DNA from 2 places in the Mycolicibacterium duvalii genome. Region 1 is predicted to be linked to the other one. Evidence: predicted binding sites of a transcription regulator. Region 1 holds the regulator's gene; the other holds the start of a gene.

Evidence for each region. Region 1 encodes LexA, which represses DNA repair genes until DNA is damaged. Its sites were predicted from a motif close to CGAACANNTGTTCG; they were not measured.
Region 2: a site for LexA is predicted at 4,670-4,683, ahead of G6N31_RS23090 (DUF222 domain-containing protein). Genes of this name have one in related genera too.

Annotation. Positions count from the first base shown of each region.
Region 1 covers NZ_AP022563.1:2,250,878-2,258,159, forward strand. The annotation lists gene G6N31_RS10520 (proteasome assembly chaperone family protein) at 1-553, shown strand, start outside; gene G6N31_RS10525 (alpha/beta fold hydrolase) at 601-1,623, shown strand; gene G6N31_RS10530 (PhzF family protein) at 1,659-2,345, shown strand; gene nrdR (transcriptional regulator NrdR) at 2,361-2,825, opposite strand; gene G6N31_RS10540 (peptigoglycan-binding protein LysM) at 2,943-3,434, opposite strand; gene lexA (transcriptional repressor LexA) at 3,656-4,375, shown strand; gene G6N31_RS10550 (LGFP repeat-containing protein) at 4,406-6,487, opposite strand; gene G6N31_RS10555 (DEAD/DEAH box helicase) at 6,663-7,282, opposite strand, start outside.
Region 2 covers NZ_AP022563.1:4,874,415-4,881,696, reverse strand. The annotation lists gene G6N31_RS23105 (GMC family oxidoreductase) at 1-1,069, opposite strand, end outside; gene G6N31_RS23100 (S1C family serine protease) at 1,160-2,203, shown strand; gene G6N31_RS23095 (ATP-dependent DNA ligase) at 2,200-3,285, shown strand; gene G6N31_RS23090 (DUF222 domain-containing protein) at 3,286-4,587, opposite strand; gene G6N31_RS23085 (MBL fold metallo-hydrolase) at 4,780-5,433, shown strand; gene G6N31_RS23080 (phosphotransferase enzyme family protein) at 5,402-6,394, opposite strand; gene gluQRS (tRNA glutamyl-Q(34) synthetase GluQRS) at 6,439-7,282, shown strand, end outside.

The DNA of each region.
Region 1 (7,282 bases):
GATCGGACTGGGCTCCATCCCGATGGCCGTCCCCCACACCCGGCCGATCACGATGACCGCGCACTCCAACGACAAAGAGCTCATCGCCGATCACCAGCCGTGGGTCGGTGAAGTGCAGGTGCCCAGCAGCGTGTCCAACCTGCTGGAGTTCCGGATGGCTCAGCACGGCCACGAAGTCGTCGGCTATACCGTGCACGTGCCGCACTACCTGGCCCAGACCGACTATCCGGCTGCCGCGGAGAGCCTGATCTCCGAAATCGCCCGATCAGCCTCGCTGGACATCCCGACCGGCGAACTGGCACAGGCCGCCGCCGAGCTCTACGAGAAGATCAACGAGCAGGTGGCCGGGAGTCCCGAGGTTGCTCAAGTGGTGGACGCTCTGGAGCGCCAGTACGATGCATTCGTCGCCGCTCAGGAGAACCGATCCCTCCTGGCCCACGACGAAGAACTGCCCAGCGGAGAAGAACTCGGCGCCGAGTTCGAGCGATTCCTCGCCCAGCAGACCGGTGACAAATACCGCAAGGACGGGGAAAATCCCACCGATTCTCCCTGATCGGACCCGACGGGGGGCGACGTGACCGCGACGAACGACCGGCCGCGATGACCGGACAGCCACCCCGTCTGCGGCGCGTGCGCGACCTGACACCGACGCTCGACTACCGGACCATCCACGGATACCGCAGGGCGTTCCGGATCGCGGGCACCGGGCCGGCGATCCTGTTGATCCACGGCATCGGCGACAATTCCACGACGTGGAGCGCCGTGCAGGGCGCGCTCGCGCAGCGCTTCACGGTGATCGCACCCGATCTTCTGGGTCACGGCCGGTCCGACAAACCGCGCGCGGACTACTCGGTGGCGGCATACGCCAACGGGATGCGCGACCTGCTCAGCGTGCTCGATATCGACCGCGTGACCGTGGTGGGTCACTCTCTCGGCGGTGGTGTGGCCATGCAGTTCGCCTACCAGTTCCCGCAATTGGTGGAACGACTGGTCCTCGTCGGGGCCGGCGGGGTTACCAAGGACGTCAACGTCGCGCTACGCGCCGCGTCGCTACCGCTGGGAAGCGAAGCTCTGGCGTTGCTGCGGTTGCCGCTGGTCCTGCCTGCGCTGCAACTGCTCGGTCGCCTCGGCGGTGCCGCGTTCGGTTCCACCGGTCTGGGCCGCGACATCCCGAACATGTTGCGCATTTTGGCCGATCTGCCCGAACCGACCGCGTCCTCGGCATTCGCCCGCACTCTGCGCGCAGTGGTGGACTGGCGCGGACAAGTGGTCACGATGCTCGACCGGTGCTACTTGACGCAGTCCGTTCCGGTGCAACTGGTCTGGGGCCGTTGTGATTCGGTGATCCCCGTCGCGCACGCCGACCTCGCCCACGCCGCGATGCCTGGCTCTCGACTGGAGATCTTCGAGGACTCGGGCCACTTCCCGTTTCACGACGACCCGGACCGTTTCGTCGAGGTGGTGGAGCACTTCATCGATTCCACCGAACCGGCGGTCTATGACCAGGATTATCTCCGGGACCTGCTCCGGGACGGGATCCGCGAGGCGGCGATCACCGGGCCCGTCGGTACCCGCGTCGCGGTGCTCGACGCGCTGGGCACCGACGAACGCAGCGCAACCTGACCTGCCCGGACATCCGGCGACGTACCATCGGCCCCATGGCCATCGATGTGACGGTCCTGCGGGTGTTCACCGATCGGGACGGCAGGTTCGGTAACCCGCTTGGTGTGGTCGACTCCGCGACCGTCGAGCCCGATGACCGTCAGCGCATCGCCACGCAATTGGGTTTCAGCGAAACCGTTTTCGTCACGGTGCCCGCCGAACACCTGCATTCTGCACAGGCACACATCCACACGCCGACCGCCGAGATGCCGTTCGCCGGACACCCGACCGTGGGCGCCTCGTGGTGGCTCAAGAGCCGGGGCCGACCCATCAAGACATTGCAGGTGCCCGCCGGGGTCGTGCAGGTCACCTACCGCGACGAGGTGACCTCGGTCAGCGTGCGCGCGGCGTGGGCCCCAGACTTCGCGATTCACGACATCGCCACCGTCGACGCACTGCTCGACGCCGACCCCGACGAGTACAGCGACGAGGCCGAGCATTATCTGTGGACGTGGCTCGACGAAGCCAAGGACACCATCCGCGCACGGATGTTCGCTCCGCATCTGGGGATTCGCGAGGACGAAGCCACCGGTGCGGCCGCGGTGCGAATCACCGAGTACCTCAGCCGCGACCTGACCATCGTCCAGGGGCAGGGGTCAGTCATCCACACCACGTGGAGTCCCGACGGCTGGGTGCTGGTCGCCGGCCGTGTGGTCGAGGACGAGACGCGCCAGATCGACTGACACACCACGGGGTCGCTACGCCTGGGCCGAAACCTCACGGTGGGCGCGCAGCGCCTCGATCTCCCGCTCGAAATCCTCGGCCGAGGAGAACGAGCGGTACACCGACGCGAAGCGCAGGTACGCGACCTCGTCGAGATCCCGTAGCGGACCCAGGATGGCCAGGCCGACCTCGTGGCTGGGCACCTCCGGCGAGCCGGTGGCGCGGACCGCGTCCTCGACCTGCTGCGCCAACTTGTTGAGCGCATCGTCGTCGACCTGCCGACCCTGGCAGGCGCGCCGCACACCCTTGATGACCTTCTCGCGGCTGAACGGTTCGGTCACCCCGCTGCGCTTCACGACGGCCAGCACGGCGGTCTCGACGGTGGTGAATCGTCGACCGCATTCCGGACACGACCGGCGACGACGGATTGCCTGGCCCTCGTCGGTTTCTCGGGAGTCGACAACGCGGGAGTCAGGATGACGGCAGAAAGGACAGTGCATGCCCGCTCCTTCGCCGCTTCGACAGACAACCGCTTCGAACGACCTCGAGCCTACCTGCGCGCGGGTGCGACGACCCGTCGCGAGCCCGATCGGCACATGGCGTTTCGACATCGGCGATCAGGCGATCGGCGCGATCAGCGTCTGCCCGGCTCCGACAGCCACCGTATCGAGCGCGTTGAGCTCGCGGATCTTCGCGACCACTTCGGACACCGGCGCCTCCGGCGCGACCCTGCGAGCCACGTGCTGCAGCGACTCGCCTGCCTGCACCTGCACCACCGCCAGTCGACTGGGCACCGCCGCCTCCCGGCCGACCACACCGCCGGCCTCGGCGACCAGCCCCAGCCACACCGTGATGGCCGCGGCGACCAGCGCCAGGACGACGGTCGTGGCCGGGGTGATGGGACGGCGACGGTGGGGCGCACGCGACACGCTCACCCCCGCGCCGCGGTAGCGCATGGGTGCCACGCGCGGCCGCGCAGAACCCGACGGACGAGTGCTGCCCGGCACCCGCACCGGACGAGCCGCCCGGGCCTGCGCACGCTGGCGCGGCACGTCGTGTTCCGTCCGGCGTTCCGTACGGCCTGCCTCGTATGTGTAGATGACAGTCATCTTCGCCCCACCTTCCGATCGTTGATCGCTACCCGGCATTCGCTACTGTGTTCGAACTTTAGTCGATCACACGTTCGATTGATAGAACGTGTGATCGAACTGTTGCAGAGGCTAGCGGTCGGCACCGACAAGTCCGCTCCCGCAGATCGCGACGGCCAGAAGCGGACACGCGGTCGAACACATGTTTGATCAACGGCGGATCGTGGGCTACATTCGGGCCTATGAGCGACGACAGCGACAGCACCGCCGGCTCCGGTACGACCACCGCCGCGGCGGGCGCACGACGGGACAAGGGCTCAGGTCTGACCGAGCGTCAGCGCACCATCCTCGAGGTGATCCGGGCCTCCGTGACCACGCGCGGCTACCCGCCCAGCATCCGCGAGATCGGGGACGCGGTGGGGCTGACGTCGACTTCGTCGGTGGCCCATCAGCTGCGCACGCTCGAGCGCAAGGGCTTCCTGCGGCGCGATCCCAACCGTCCGCGTGCCGTCGACGTGCGCGGCCTGGAAGACGGCGTTGCGGCCACCGTGGCCGCCACCGACGTCACCGGCTCCGATGTGCTGCCCGAGCCGACCTTCGTGCCGGTCCTCGGCCGGATCGCCGCGGGCGGTCCGATCCTGGCCGAGGAAGCCGTCGAGGATGTCTTCCCCCTCCCCCGCGAACTCGTCGGAGAAGGTTCGCTGTTCCTGCTCAAGGTCGTCGGCGACTCGATGGTGGACGCGGCGATCTGTGACGGCGACTGGGTGGTGGTGCGCCAACAGAATGTTGCCGACAACGGCGACATCGTCGCTGCGATGATCGACGGGGAAGCTACGGTCAAGACCTTCAAGCGCACCCGCGGTCAGGTCTGGCTGATGCCGCACAACCCCGTCTTCGACCCGATTCCCGGCAATGATGCCGCGATCCTCGGCAAGGTCGTCACGGTCATCCGCAAAATCTGATCGCCGGTGACGCGTGCGGGCGTTCGCTGTTCAGCGGCTCCGCACGAAGCCGTTGGTGATCGCCATTTCCTCACTGGCGAACCAGAGTTCAGCCGGCGCGTCGGCGTACTCGGCGTCCTCGGGGATCCAATACAGCCCCGAGCGGGTGTCGGCTTTGACCGGATAGCCGTCGGGCACTTGGTGCGGGTCGTCCAGCGGCATGTGCACCGCTGTCCCTCCCGGAGTCGGCTCGTCGTCGTCGATGCGAGCGTGGCGGCCGGTATCGATCATTGCGTCTCTCTCGACAAGCGGTTCGGGCGTGTGCTCTGCGACCACCAGAGGTTCTCTGTCGGCTTCGAGGGCCGGCTCCTCATCACCGCCCACCTGGTCGAAATCGCCGTAGTGGTCGAGACCGTCGACTTCCCTCGCGGTCGGAACGCGAGTCGGCGCCGTGTCCACCGCGTCGGGGTTCTCGTCCTCTCCGAGGTCGGAGTCTTCGGGCTCCGCAGGTGCCGGCGGGGCGGTGGGCACCCCCCAGAAGCTCAGCGGCGTCGGCGCGACCTCCTCCGAGATCGCCGAGGATGTCGGCACATCCGGCGGAGTGGCCGTCGACACCGCGGTCAGACCTTCGCGTGCATAGCGATCGCCGAACAACTCGTCTTCGCCGTCGGCCGGCGCGGCGAACGACGCGGCGCCAGGTTCGGCGAAGGATTCGCGCGGGCGGTCGTATTCTGCGCCGTCTCCGTAGCCGGCGTCAGGGGTGCCGAACGACTCGTCGGCGGTGCGGCCGCGGTTGCGCATGATCAGGAAAGCGACCACGCCGAGCAGGCCCAGCAGCGCCACGATGGCGAGCAGCCACCACGGCGACCACTGCAGACCGGTGCCTTCATCGTCCTGGGGTGCGGCCTGGGTCGCCGCCGGCGCGCCCTGGTTCTGCTGGCCGGGCACTTCGAGGCCGGCCAGTTGGCTGGTGAGGTTGCCCGGCTCGGCGGTGAACGTCTGGTTCGCGGTGTCATAGGAGATCGCGCCGTTGCTGAACCGCTGGCTGATCACCGCGCCGTTCTGGGTCTGGTCGGCCACTGGGGCACCGAGCTCCCCTGCCGCGCCGCCTAGTTTGTCCCAGGCGGCCTTCATCGCGCCCCGCACGATGACGGCGCCATGGTCCGGAGTCCAGAAGATCACCGGGTTGTCCTCAGCGGCGAACGTGCTCATCCGGCTCGGCGTCACTCCGCCGTCGACCTCGCTGGCGGTCGGGAACCCCAGATCGCCTTCGGGGCCGCCCACGCTCTCGTACTTTTCGAGTACCTGTCCCGTCACCACGCTGGCGCCGGTCTCGGGGCTGTAGAAGATCTTGCCTCCGGAGAAGTCCTGGCCCAGACCGCCGTCGCCGATCGGATACGGCTCACCCTCGGCGGCGCCCAACGGACCCAGCGGCCCTCCGGCCGCCCGGCGGGCGGCGTTGATCGCCGAGATCGGGTCGTTCGGCACCGCCAGGTCGGTCAGCTGATCGGCGAGTTCGGGCGGCACCGTGGTGAAGGCCTCGGTGCTCCAGTCGTAGGACAGCTCACCGCCGGTGAACCGCTGCCGCACCACCGAGCCGCTGTAGGTCTCGTCCTCTGCCGGCACGCCCAGGACCCCCGACGATCCGCCGAGCCGGTCCCAGGCGGCGTTGATGGGGCCGCGGACGACGCGCGCACCGGTGTCCGGGGTCCAGAAGATCACCGGATTGTCGGGCGCGCTGAAGGTGCTGTTTCGGCTGCCGGGCGCCCGGCCGGGGCCTTCGTCGATCTCCGGGAACCCGAGGTCACTGTCGGCGGGACCGCCCAGCGACTCGTACTTCTCCAGGATGGCGCCCTGCATGAAGTGCGCCCCGGTGGCAGGGGTGAAGAACATCTTGCCTGCCGCGAAGTTCTGCGCGAAGCCGTCCCCGACGGGGTAGACGTCGCCGGCGCGCGGCCCCAGCGGGCCGGCGTCGCCGCCGGTGGCCTCCCACGCGGCGGTGATCGCGCCGCCGGCCTCCACCTCGGGTTGGGCGGTGGCGATTGGCGCCAGCAGGAACGCCGTGGCGATTCCCAACAGGCCGATCGTCAGACGACCGACCAGACGTTGGCGCAGCATCGGCTGCCGGATCATTCATCCTCCCCGCGGTCGGCGACTCGGTCCTGCGAAGTTACCGCGTGCGTTCACTGTGCTTGAGAAGGCCTCGATAACCAAGGACCCGCGCCGATTCATCGAAAGAATATGCGCCGGTCACCTGACGGTGACCGGCGCGTGTCCTCGACGCACTCCGCCGCCGACCCAGGATGACTCAGGCGCCGGTGGTCGCGGAGCGCTGAGCGGGCCGACGCGACCGGCGCCGGCGCGGGCGCTGGGCCTGGCCGGCGGGGGGACGGCGACGCTCGGCGGTCCGGGCCACCGGTGCGGCCACGGCCTGCGGCGCACGCCGGGGCGCGATCTCCCCGACCAGCGTCTGCACTTCCGCGGAGTCTGCGTCGACCTCTTTCGGGCGCACGGTGATTCCGGCGCGCCGCAGCAGCTGTTGAGTGTCGCGACGCTGTTCGGGCAGCACCACCGTGACGACATCGCCATCGCTGCCCGCGCGGGCCGTACGACCCGAGCGGTGCAGATAGGCCTTGTGCTCCATGGGCGGGTCCACGTGGACCACCAACTCGACACCGTCGACGTGCACGCCGCGCGCGGCGATGTCGGTGGCCACCAGCACCCGCGCCGAACCGTCCGAGAACGCGGCAAGATTGCGGTCGCGTGCCGGTTGCGACAGGTTGCCGTGCAGATCTACCGACGGAACCCCCGCCTCGGTGAGCTGCTTGGCCAGCTTGCGAGCCTGGTGTTTGGTGCGCATGAACAGGATTCGTCGCCCGGTCCCGGACGCCAGCAGGTGCACCAACGCCTTCTTCTCCTGCGCCCCGC
Region 2 (7,282 bases), 2.6 Mb from region 1:
CCATCATCACCTGACTGTCGGGCCGCTCGGCGTCGGGCCGGGCCTTGACGAAGCCGACCACGTCGAACGACGGTGCGGCCAGCGGGCCCCTGCGGTTGGCCAGATACTTCATCCCGGTGGCTGCCTGGCCCACGGCGGTGGCCAGGTACCGGTTGTAGCCGAGGTCCTCCCTGAGACCGAACCGCAATGTCGCACAACGATGTTCGCGGAGGCCGCGGCCCACCCGGTCGTGCTCCACCCGCACCGCGACGCCGGCTGCCGAGAGCACCTCCCGTGGACCGATACCCGAGAGCTGCAACAGTTTCGGCGAATTCAGGCTGCCCATCGACACGATCACCTCACGCGCGTGCAGCTGTTCGACGCCACTGGGTGTGGTGACTTCGACACCCACGGCGCGCTGCCCCTCGAACAGCACAGTGCGCACGATCGCGCCGGTGCGCACCGTCAGGTTCGGCCGGCGCAGTGCGGGCTTGAGGAACGCCGTGGCGGCGCTGACGCGCCGGCCCTTCCGGATCGTCGAGGTCGCGTAACCGATGCGCTCACCGTCGGATTCGTTGATGTCCGCGACCCGCCACATACCGGTGCGGGTCGCTGCGTCGATCATCTCCTCGCACAGCGGGTCGGGGTCGCGGGGCACCGAGATGTGCAGAGGGCCGCCGGTGCCGCGCGTCGGGGACGGCCCGAACTCGTTGTTCTCGAAACTCTTGAAGATGGGCAGAATGTCGTCCCAGCCCCAGCCCTTGTTGCCGAGGCGTTCCAGCCCGTCGTAGTCGGCGCGGTTGCCGCGGTTGTAGATCAGACCGTTGATGGAGCTGGACCCGCCGAGGACCTTGCCCCGCATCCACTGCTCGACGTGCGGCGTCGGCCCGAACGGCGTGGTCTCGTAGTGCCACATGTACTTTTCGGTCTCGAAGACCTTGCCGGCGCCTTTGGGGATGTGGAACCACGGGCTGCGATCGGCGCCGCCGGCCTCGAGCAGCAAGACGCGGACGGCGGGGTCGGCCGACAGCCGGTTGGCCAGCACACAGCCGGCCGAGCCGGCCCCGGCGATGATGTAGTCGTAGCGCATCTTCCACCTCTCGCTCACGCTGTACAGACGTATAGTATGCGTGATGTCCGGCAGCCACCGGCATATGACCGTCACTTGTAGTCTGACCCGATGAAGTCGGGATGGATCGCGGTCGTCGCAATCGCCGTGTTGACGGTGGCCGGATGCGGACAGAATGCACAGCAGAACTCGCCGACTTCGGCGGCGCCGCCCCCTTCGACCGCGGCGACCACGAGTGCGTCGCCGCCCCCGGCCGCGCCGTCGGCGACCGGCTTCGCAGACCTCGTCGAACGGGTGGGTCCCAGCGTCGTCACCATCCAGCTCGACGGCGGCGTGGGCAGCGGAGTGGTCCTGCGTCCCGACATCATCGTCACCAACGCCCATGTCGTGGGACGCGCCCGCGAGGTCACGATCGGCTTCGCCGACGGCGTCAGCGCGACCGGACGAGTGCTCGCCACCGACGATGTGACGGATCTGGCGGTCGTGCGCTCCGAACGCGGTGACCTCCCGGTGCCCGAGTACCGCAGTGATCTGCCCCGCCCGGGCGAGATCGCGATCGCCATCGGCAGCCCTCTCGGGTTCGAGAACACCGCGACGGCCGGCATCATCTCCGGGCTCAACCGCAACATCCCGGATTCGGCAGTGGAAGGCTCGTCGCTGGTCGACCTCATCCAAACCGATGCCTCCATCTCGCCGGGGAACTCCGGTGGAGCGCTGCTCGATTCCGAAGGACGGGTGGTCGGCATCAACGAGGCCTACATCCCGCCGACCGCCGGCGCCGTGTCGCTGGGATTCGCGATTCCGACCTCGACCGTGCTGGACGTCACCGAGCAGTTGCTCACCGACGGGCGCGCCACGCACTCCTTCCTCGGCGTCTCGACCAGCCGCCTCACTCCGGCCATCCGGCAGGAGCTGCGGGTCCCGGTGGAGAACGGCGCGCTGGTTCGCGGGGTGGAGCGTGGCAGTCCCGCGGCAGCCGCCGGTGTGCGGCCCGGAGACGTCATCGTCGAGTTGGGCGGCGAGCGAGTGGAATCGGTGGAGGACCTACTCGGCGCGCTGCGCCGCACCGCGCCCGATTCACGGCAGCCGCTGGTGGTGATGCGCGGCGGCCAGCGGGTCACCCTGGACGTGACGATCGGGTCGCGCGGCGGATGAGGCTGCCCGTCGTGCCGCCGGTGGCGCCGATGCTGGCCAAACCGGTGGCCGAGGTGCCCGGCGACCCCGCCGAGTATCTCTACGAGCCCAAGTGGGACGGATTCCGGTCGATCCTGTTTCGCGACGGCGACGAGATCGAGTTGGGCAGCCGCAAGGAGCGGCCGATGACGCGGTACTTCCCGGAGTTGGTGGAGGCCGCCCGCGCCGAGTTGCCCGCGCGGTGCGTGATCGACGGCGAGATCGTGATCGCCACCGGTGACCGCTTGGACTTCGAGGCACTGCAGCTGCGGCTGCACCCGGCCGCGTCGCGGGTGCGCATGCTGGCCGCACAGACACCCGCGGCGTTCATCGCGTTCGACCTCCTCGCGCTCGGCGACACCGATTACACCGGCGCCCCGTTCGCCGAGCGTCGCGAGGCGTTGGTCCACGCCCTCGCCGGCGCGGGCACCACGATCCACGTCACCCCGGCCACGACCGACCCCGTCGTGGCCCACCGCTGGTTCACCGACTTCGAGGGCGCCGGACTCGACGGGGTCATCGCCAAGCGCAGGGATCTGACCTACCAGCCGGACAAGCGGGTGATGTTCAAGCTCAAGCACCAGCGCACCGCGGATTGCGTGGTCGCCGGTTACCGCCCGCACAAGTCGGGGCCGGACGCCGTGGGCTCGCTGCTGCTCGGCCTCTACGACGACGACGGGACGCTGGCGTCGGTCGGTGTCATCGGCGCGTTCCCGATGGCCCGCCGGCGCGAACTGGTCACCGAGCTGGCGCCATTGGTGACGACGTTCGATCAGCATCCGTGGGACTGGGCCGCACAGGCCGCCGCTGATCCCGAGTTGGCCCGCCGTTACGGCGGCGGGTCGCGGTGGAATGCGGGTAAGGACCTGTCGTTCGTGCCGCTGCGCCCCGAACGCGTGGTGGAGGTTCGCTATGACCACATGGAAGGACAGCGGTTCCGGCACACCGCGCAGTTCAACCGGTGGCGCCCGGACCGGGACCCGCGCTCGTGCACCTACGACCAGCTCGAGCGTCCGGTCACCTTTCGGCTCGACGACATCGTCGACGGCCTGAGTCGGCACTGATCACCGACTCTCGATATTGGGCGGGTCGGGGTCGCCGCGCAACAACTCGTCGGGATGGTGCACGCGGTTGATCCGCGGTGGTGACAGGCCGTCGGTCCACGCCAGACGTCCGCTGCGGACTGTCGCGGACATCCGCCCCAGAGTGAGCAACTTGTGGTCGGGCCCGCAGCCGAAGAACAGGGCATCGGCGTCGGTGCGACCGCCCTTGCCCCATTCGTCGTCGTGGTGGACCTCGCAGTGGTAGCCGGGCGCCGTACAGTTCGGTCGGGTGCAGCCGCCGTCGCGGGCGTAGCAGATCATCCGCTGATCCGTTGTGGCGATGCGCGTTTGCCTCCCGAGATACAGCGGACGTTCGGTGTGGCCGTCGAAGACGGCGAGATAGTGGATGGCGTCGCTGGCCATCCGGATGACGTCGCGCATCGGCAGCGCGGTGTCACCCCCGGTGCGGGCCGGCGACGGCATCGAGACGTTCGGGTCGTTGACTGCGTGCGCCGCCTGGTTCAGGTCGGCCAGCGTGGTGCGCACGATCACCGTCACGGGATGACCGCGATGGGAACCCATTTCGCCGGATGCGATGCCGAGTTTGAGACCGAGCTTGATTCCGTCGTGGCAGCGCTGCGCCACGCTGCGGAGGTCGGGCAACTCCGCGACGGATCCGTCGGGCAGATACCGCCCAGGGCGCACCGCCGCGGCGCACGCCTCGATGTAGCACCTGGTCTCCGGGTCGACGACTCCACTGATCCGCGACAGCCCGTCGCTGCGCTGGGGTCCCAATCGGACGCCCCGCTGCTGCGCGCGGTCGGCTTCGTCGAGGTGGCCGTCGGGGTTGAAGAGATCGTCGATGCGCTGACCGACCACCGTGACGATGTCGGCGTCGCTACGCTCGGCTTCCCGCACCAGGCTGGTCTCGACATCCGTACGATCGTCGGCCGACGTGGCCGACGGCAGCTTCTTCAGAACCTTCGTGATCGCCGTGACATGGTCGTCCCCGATGCGCCCCGACCGCACGGCGTCGGCCACCGCCGGCAGAAGCGGAGACAGCGGCGGACCCGAAAGCTGACGACGGCCACAGATATTGCCGGCCAACTTCATTCGCCGTTTGACTTCCCGGGGTGGGATGCGCAACCGCATGCTCAACCGGACCGGCAGCTCGGGCAGCATTCCGCTTTCGTCGGGAGGGTCGGCGACCTCGCCGAAAACCCGGTACATCAGGCCGCGATTGAGTCGCTCCTGTGTCTCGAGGCGTTCGGCCATCTCGACCCGAAAGCGATTCCCGACGCCGTCGGAGGACAACAGCTGCATCTCCTGATACGCAGCGTCAACCTGGTCCAGCAGGACGCCGAACCGTTCTTGTGCGCTTGCGGGAATCACCCCTCCAGAATATCGATCATTTGTTCGAACATTGCGCACCGAATTCCGAAGCTGTGGATGAATCGGAGCCTGGGGATGAACCCTCCTTGACCTCAACCATGCTTGAGGTTGCAGTCTGGGATCATGCGTAAGATATTCGACGATTTATGGGAGACGCGGGTCGACTCCCCGTTCCCCGGCTTGACCACTCACGCGTACCTGTGGACCACGCGCCGCGTGCTGTTCTACTCGCCGGCCACCGCGGCCGACTTCGACGAGCTGGACTCCCTCGGCGGCGTGGCTCACCAGTACCTGTCTCATCGGGACGAAGCCGGCCCGGTGCTCGGCCAGATCAAGAAACGTTTCGGGGCGCTACTTCATGCTCCTGCAGGCGATCTCGCGGACATCGCGAAGCACACCCCGGTCGACATCGGCGTCGACGGACGTCACACCGACGACAACGGCGTCGAGATCGTGCCGACACCCGGCCACTCCCCCGGCGCGGTCTGCTATCTGGTGTCCGGCGCCGAAGGCCGCTACCTGTTCACCGGGGACACCTTGTTCCGCGGCGCGGACGGGCGCTGGCACGCCGGCTACATCGACGGATTACACCGGCCCGCCGACGCCGAGACGATCGCCGACAGCCTCGACGTGCTGGCCCGCCTGGTCCCGGACTTCGTGATATCCAGTGCGTTCGGCGGGGATTCGGCCGTGCATCGAATCGAGGCGTGGCACGACATCCTCGCCGAGGCGAAGCAGGGTCTGCCTACTCGTAGCGCATCCAGCCGCGGTCACTGAGGTAGCGTCGCGCCAACGCCGCGGTGCCCGTGGCGAATCCGGTGCCGAACGTGAGCGCGGCGTCGGAGTCGGCGTGCGAGGCCACCCATGCGGTCAACATCAACCGCCGCCACATCACGAACGTCGGGATCATCGCCAGGTGTGCGGGGGGTATCGCCCGAACCTCCCGATAGCCGTGCAGCCAATCGGAGATCATCCGCTGTGCGTCCGGGGTGTCTTCGATGAAGGACACCACCGCGCCGAGATCAGCCAGGTACCAGGACCATCCGCTGTCGTCGAAGTCGATGACCGTCAGTCCCGACGGTCCGGTGGCGGCGACCATCAGGTTGGCCATCCGCAGATCGGCATGGATCAGCCCGAAGCGGTCCGGTGTCTGTCCGAACTCCGTCAGCGTCGCCGCCACCCGGCCGGCCGCCCGCTCGACCTCGACGGCGGCGTCGTCACCCGGACCGAAAGCAGCGCGCCAGTTTCCCCACCGCGCAGCGGGTCCCAGCGTCGCGTCCAGATCCCACCGGAACCGGGTGAAGAACGCCGGCGGTGACCACCGCTCGGCGTGGTCGTGCATCTGCGCGGTCAGCTGCCCGAGTTCGTCGTAGCCCACCGCGTCCGGCCGTTCCTCGGCGGTGCAGCCGTCGACGAACGTCATCGCATCGACTGCCAAGGTGCGGTCCCCGACGACGGCGGCCACCACATCGCTTCCGTCGGCCGCCGGAATCAGCGCCGGGGTGACGACGTCGGTGTCCTGCCGCAGCGCGGTCATCCACGCCAGCTCCGATCGGATCGCCGCGAGCCCGTGGTAGCCGGGCCGGTGCACCCGCAGCACCATCGGATCGCCGTCCTCGACCAGATAGGTCGCGTTCTCCGACAGACTGAGCAGCCGCACCGGCGTGTCCGGAGCGCGGTCGTAGGCGGCCAGCGCGGCGCGGGCATAGCTGTGGTGATCGGGCGGCATACCGGACATCCCCGTAAGTCTGACGCACCCGGCCGACGGTTAACCTGGCAGGCGTGACGAGCCCCGCCGGTGCGGGCCGGTTCGCACCGAGCCCGTCGGCCGACCTGCACATCGGCAATCTGCGCACCGCGGTGCTGGCATGGCTGTTCGCCCGCTCCACCGGACGGCGCTTCCTGATGCGGGTCGAAGACCTCGACGACCGCACCGACACCGACGTCGCCGATCGGCAGCTCGCCGACCTGGCCGCCCTGGGCGTCACCTGGGACGGCGAGGTAGAACGCCAGAGCGCGCAACGGCAACGCTACGACGACGTCGTCGATCAGCTGGCAGCGGATCACCAGTTGTTCGAATGTTATTGCAGCAGAAAGGACATCGCGTCGGCGCCGCGAGCACCGCACGCACCGGAGGGGGCCTACCCGGGCACGTGTCGCGACCTGACCGCCGCACAACGCGCGGCGCGGCGCGACGCGACGCGACGTCCGCCCGCGCTGCGGCTGCGCACCGCGGTCACCTCGTACACGGTGCACGACATCGTGCACGGCGACTACACCGGCGTGGTGGACGACTTCGTGGTGCGGCGCGGTGACGGGGTCCCCGCCTACAACCTCGCGGTGGTCGTCGATGATGCGGCATCCGGCATCGACCAGGTGGTGCGCGGCGACGACCTGCTCGCATCGTCGCCGCGGCAGGCTTATCTGGCGCACCTGCTCGGATACCCGCAGCCGGTGTACGCCCATGTGCCGCTGGTGCTCAACGCCGACGGTGCCCGGCTGGCCAAACGCGACGGCGCGGTAACGCTCGCCGAGATCGGCGTGACCGAGACGCTGGCGATGATCGCCGACTCGCTGGGCTACACCGCCCGCACCCTGCCCGAGATGCTCGGCGAGTTCGATCCGC